DNA from 2 places in the Micromonospora sp. CPCC 206060 genome. Region 1 is predicted to be linked to the other one. Evidence: riboswitches for the same ligand, from Rfam matches in the RefSeq annotation. Region 1 holds a riboswitch; the other holds the start of a gene.

Region 1 (2,865 bases):
ATCACCGCAGGGCCACTGTTCACCACAGGATCGTTCCGACCGCCACCGCGACCACGGTGGCCACCACGAAGGTGGTCGGGGCGAACCGGAACGCGAACCGGCGGCCGAAGACACCCGCCTGCATGGAGATCAGTTTCAGGTCGACCATCGGGCCGACGACCAGGAAGACCAGCCGCGAGGTCAGCGAGAACTGGGACAGCGACGCGGCGACGAAGGCGTCCGCCTCCGAGCAGATGGAGAGCAGTACGGCCAGTACCGCCAGGGCGAGCACCGACAGCACCGGGTTGTCCGCGAGGGTCTGCAACCAGCGTTCGGGTACCAGCACGTTGATGCTCGCGGCGGCCATCGCGCCGAGGACCAGGAAGCCACCGGCGTGGGTGACGTCGTGCCGGACCGCAGCCCAGAACGCCCGACCCCGGGAGACCCCGTCCAGGTCCGGGCGGTGCGGCAGCCGGATCCAGTCGGCGCGGCCCAGCCGCAGCCAGAGCCAGCCCATGACCATGGCGACGACGAGGCTGGCCACCGCCCGGCCGAGGACCATCTCCGGGTTGGCCGGGAAGGCGACCGCGGTGGCGGTGAGCACGATCGGGTTGATCGCCGGGGCGGCCAGCAGGAAGGCGAGCGCGGCGGCCGGGGTGACGCCCCGACGGATCAGCGAGCCCGCGATCGGTACCGAGCCACACTCGCAGCCGGGCAGCACCACCCCGGCGGCGCTGGCCACCGGTACCGCGAGCGCCGGATGCCGGGGCAGGGCCCGGGCCCAGAACGACCGGGGTACGAAGACCGCGATCACGGCGGAGAGCAGCACCCCGAACACCAGGAACGGCACCGCCTGCACCATCACCGAGACGAAGACCGTGGTCCAGGTCTGCAGTTGGGCGGCGGAGAGCGCGCCGGCCAGCGGCTCCCGGAAGATCACCAGGAGTACCAGCAGCGCGGCGAGGATCTCCACCGAGCCGATCCGGCCGCGTAGCGACCAGCCGGCGCCCCCGGATCCCTCCGGCTGGTTACTTTCGGGCACGTCCGGCATTCCTCCGGCAGGCGTGTCCGTCACCGTACCGGCGGGTGCGCCCGACTCCCCGACTTCCCCGTCCGGCCGGACGCTACGCGGCGTCGCGCGGTCGGCTGCGGTCACGGCAGGCGTCCCTTCGCTCGGTGCTTGCCCGGTGTGGGCCAGCCCACCCTAACCTGCCCGGGACGGTGGCGTACCGGACCCGACGACAGGCCATCTATCGATTGAGATAACTTAATCGGTGGCCGGCTCCACGTACAGGTCCCGGTGGCCGACTGCCCGTCCGACCTGCCCGGTGCTAGCGTCTGCGGGACAACTTCACATCCGACAGGGGAGCGCACAGCGCTGAGAGTGCGGGTCACACCCGCAGACCCTCGAACCTGATCTGGGTAATGCCAGCGCAGGGAGTTCGGTCGACCTCCAGCCGCGCCGCCGTCCGGGCGACCGGGCGCGGCGTGCGTCTTCTCCTGGTTCATCGAAGGACTGGGAGCACATGGACAACACCACCCGTTGGCGCACCATCGACATCGTCGTCGCCTCGGTGATCGCCGTCGCGTTCAGCGTGGTCTTCTGGGCGTGGAACATCGTCTGGCGGGCCACCGATCCGGCCTTCGCCTTCTTCCCGCCGGCCCAGACCCTCATCTACGGGGTCTGGCTGATGCCGGCGGTGATCGGTGGACTGGTGATCCGCAAGCCCGGCGCCGCGATCTACTGCGAGACCGTCGCGGCGGTGATCTCGGCACTGCTGGGTAGCCAGTGGGGCGGCATGGTGATCCCGCAGGGCATCGTGCAGGGTCTCGGCGCCGAATTGGCCTTCGCCGCGTTGCGGTACCGCTCGTTCCGGCTGCCGACCGCACTGCTGGCCGGGGCACTGACCGGCCTCAGCGCGGCGCTGTTCGACTTCTTCGTCTGGAACGTCGGCACCGACCTGGCGTCCTACCGGATCCCGTACGCGCTGCTGACGGTGGTCAGCGCCACGGTGATCGCGGGTGCCGGCGGGTGGGCCCTGACCCGGGCACTGGCCGGTACCGGGGTGCTGGACCGCTTCCCCGTCGGCCGGGAACGTACCGCCGTCTGACCCCGCCCCTCTCGCGTTGATCATGAAGTTGTTGTCACCACCGTCGGCGTGTCGCGACAACAACTTCATGATCAACCAAAACAGGTGTCGGCGGGGCTATGGAGAGAGGGACATGAGCACGGTCGAACTGCGCGACTTCGGGTGGCGGCACGCCGGGCGGCACGCCGGGCGGCACGCCTGGGCGGTCCGCGGCGTCGACCTGCGCATCGAGGCCGGCGAGCGGGTACTGCTACTCGGGCCCTCCGGCGCCGGCAAGAGCACCCTGCTGGCCGCGGTCGCCGGCCTGCTGCCCGAGGACTCCGGCGAGCGGGAGGGCAGCGTCGAGATCGACGGCCTGGAGCCCCGCAAGGCCCGGGACCGGGTCGGCATCGTCTTCCAGGACCCGGAGAGCCAACTGGTGATGGCCCGCTGCGGCGACGACGTCGCCTTCGGGTTGGAGAACCGGGGCGTACCAGCCGACGAGATCTGGCCCCGGGTGGACGAGGCACTGGCCCGGGTGGGCTTTCCCTACCCCCGGGACCGGCCCACCGCCGCTCTCTCCGGCGGGGAGCAGCAGCGGCTCGCCCTAGCCGGGGTACTCGCGCTGCGCCCCGGGCTGCTGCTGCTCGACGAGCCCACCGCGAACCTCGACCCGGCCGGCGCGGAACTCGTCCGGCAGGCGGTCACCGCCGCACTGACCCCGGACACCACCCTCATCCTGGTCGAGCACCGGGTGGCCGAGGCACTTCCCCTGGTCGACCGGGTGGTCGTGCTCCAACCCGGTGGCGGCGTCCGG
Region 2 (2,865 bases), on a different contig from region 1:
AGCAGTTATGTCGCCGGCTGTCTGTTCCGGGTGGTCGGGGTGCTGGTCCACGCGCTGCACGGCCGGGCCGGCCGCTGGCTGGTCAACGAGAAGGGGATGGTCGACGTGGCCGGTACGCTGCCGGACGCCCCGCCGGGTTTCGCCGAGCGTGCCCACCGGCTGCTGGCCACGCCGGGTCGGCGGCCGGACGAGCTGGCCGCGACCCTGGCCGAAGCCCGGCATCTGGTCGCCGACGTGCTCACCTGAGCCGCTGGGCTGTCCTGGCCGCTGCTGCGTCGGGCCGGCTGCTGCCTCGGGCCGGGTTCTCGCAGGCGCGGACCGGCACCGGCGGCATAGGGTTGATCATGTGACTGAAATGACGTACCGCCGGCTGGGCGACTCCGGGCTCATGGTGTCCGTGGTCGGCATAGGCTGCAACAACTTCGGCCGCAAACTCGACCGTGACGGCACCCTGGCAGTGGTCGACGCCGCCCTCGACGCCGGCATCAACTTCTTCGACACCGCCGACATCTACGGCGAACCGCAGGGCGGGTCCGAGGAACAGCTCGGTGCCGCATTGAAGGGACGCCGGGACGACGTGGTGCTCGCCACCAAGTTCGGCATGGACATGTCCGGGATGAACGGGCCGGACTTCGGCGCCCGGGGTGCGCGCCGGTACATCGCCCGCGCGGTGGAGGCGTCGCTGCGCCGGCTCGGCACCGACCACATCGACCTCTACCAGATGCACGAGCCGGACCCGGGTACGCCGATCGAGGAGACGCTGCGCGCCCTGGACGATCTGGTGACCGCCGGCAAGGTCCGCTACCTGGGCAACTCCAACTTCAGCGGCTGGCAGATCGCGGACGCCGACTGGGTGGCGCGCACCGCCGGGATGACCCCGTTCATCAGCGCGCAGAACCACTACAGCCTGGTGGAACGGTCCGCCGAGACCGAGGTGGCGCCGGCCTGCGAGCGCTTCGGTCTCGGGCTGCTGCCGTTCTTCCCGCTGGCCAACGGGCTGCTCACCGGCAAGTACCGGAGAGGCGAGGCGCCACCGGCCGGGAGCCGGTTGTCGCAGGGTGGCCGGTACGCGGCCCGGCTCGCCGCCGCGCCGTGGGACACCATCGAGGCGATCGAGGCGTACGCCGCCGAGCGGGGGCTCAACCTGCTCCAGGTGGCCATCGGTGGACTGGCCGCGCAGCCGGCGGTGACCTCGGTCATCGCCGGTGCCACCACGCCTGAGCAGGTACGCGACAACGCTGCCGCCGGTGCGTGGCAGCCGTCCGATGAGGACCTGGCCGCGCTGCGCGCGATCCTCTGACGTCCTGGCGGTCCTGGTGACCTACGCCCCCGCTGCGGCGTAGGTCACCAGGATCCCGGCAACAGGGGTATTGGCTCGTCCCGCCGTTCCGTCGTACGGTGTGGCACGCAAGTAACCCACGGGAGCCCGGTGTACCGGGCTGAGAGGGGGGCTGGAGCCCCCGACCGTCGAACCTGATCCGGGTAATGCCGGCGCAGGGAGGAGAGTTGCCGTGCCGTCCCTTGGACGACTGCATCTGATCACCGACACCCGTCCCGGGCGCGATCCGCTCACCGTGGTCCAGGCTGCGGTCCGCGCCGTGGCCGGTCGCGCTGCCGTCTCGGCTGATCGCGCTGCCGTCTCGGCCGGCCGCGCTGCCGTCCCGACCGGCGCCGGCCACGTCCGTGCCGCCGGCACGGGGTCCGCCGGGGCCGGACTGGTCGTCCAGGTCCGGGTCGAGGACTCGGCCAGCGACCGTGAGGCGTACGACCTGGCCGGCCGGATCATCGATATCTGTGCGCCGGCCGGGGTCATCTGCCTGGTCAACGACCGGCTGCACGTTGCCCTGGCGGTGGGCGCCGCAGGCGGCCACGTCGGTGCACTCGACCTGCCGGTCGCTGCGGCCCGGCGGGTACTCGGCCCGGAGGCTGTGCTCGGCGCGACCGCCCGGGAGCCGGTCACGGCGGCGGCAGCGGTCACCGCCGGTGCCGGGTACCTCGGGGTCGGGCCGTACCGGGCCACCAGCACCAAGGACGGTCTGCCGGACCCGATCGGGCTGGCCGGGGTACGCGCGGTCGCCGAGGCGGTGCCCGTACCGGTCATCGCGATCGGCGGGGTGACCGTGACCGACGTGCCACGGCTGCTGACCGCCGGGGCGTACGGGGTGGCGGTGGTCGGTGCGGTCTCCGGAGCCGCCGATCCGGCGCGGGCGACGACTGAGCTGCTGGCGGCCCTCGGATGTTAAGCGGGGGCCCTTCCTCTACCGAAAGCGTTAACAGGGGGCCCTTCCTTACGGTGGTGGGGGCGGGGGTTGTCGGGCTGGCGGTCGCCTGGCGGTGCGCCCAGCGCGGGATGCGGGTCACCGTGCACGATCCGGCCCCCGGGTCCGGGGCGTCGGGCGTGGCCGCCGGGATGCTCGCCCCGGTCGCCGAGGCGTACTTCGGGGAACGGGAGCTGACCGCGCTGCTCGTGGGGTCCGCCGCCCGCTGGCCCGGATTCGCCGCCGAGCTGACCGAGGCGAGTGGGTTGGACCTCGGCTACCGGACCGAGGGCACGCTGATGGTCGGCCTGACCGGCGACGATGTGGCCGAGGCGCGCCGGCTCTGGGCGTACCAGCAGGAGCTGGGGCTGGCCATCACCCCGCTGCGCCCAACGGAACTGCGGGAACGGGAGCCGCTGCTGGCACCCCGGGTGCGCGGCGGTGCCTGGGCCCCCGGCGACCATCAGGTGGACCCCCGGCGGCTGGTCGCCGCGCTGCGGGTGGCGGCTGAGCGGGCCGGGGCGGTCCTTGTGCCGGAACCCGTCGAGCAACTGTCAGATGTGGCGGAGGGGCCGGTCGTGGTGGCGGCCGGCTGGGCCACCGCCGA

The links. A riboswitch is a leader RNA that binds a small molecule or an ion and turns the genes downstream of it on or off. The one in region 1 is predicted to bind thiamine pyrophosphate.
Region 2: it holds a riboswitch for thiamine pyrophosphate, as region 1 does, so the genes downstream of both, V6U90_RS03410 (thiamine phosphate synthase) here and V6U90_RS01900 (ECF transporter S component) in region 1, are expected to answer to the same signal.

The regions. Positions count from the first base shown of each region.
Region 1 is NZ_JBAKHU010000001.1:419,602-422,466, forward strand. Features, by position in the region: gene V6U90_RS01895 (permease) at 20-1,135, opposite strand; TPP riboswitch at 1,332-1,437, shown strand; gene V6U90_RS01900 (ECF transporter S component) at 1,506-2,090, shown strand; gene V6U90_RS01905 (ABC transporter ATP-binding protein) at 2,203-2,865, shown strand, end outside.
Region 2 is NZ_JBAKHU010000002.1:216,818-219,682, forward strand. Features, by position in the region: gene V6U90_RS03400 (nucleotidyltransferase domain-containing protein) at 1-246, shown strand, start outside; gene V6U90_RS03405 (aldo/keto reductase) at 356-1,300, shown strand; TPP riboswitch at 1,409-1,517, shown strand; gene V6U90_RS03410 (thiamine phosphate synthase) at 1,716-2,243, shown strand; gene thiO (glycine oxidase ThiO) at 2,237-2,865, shown strand, end outside.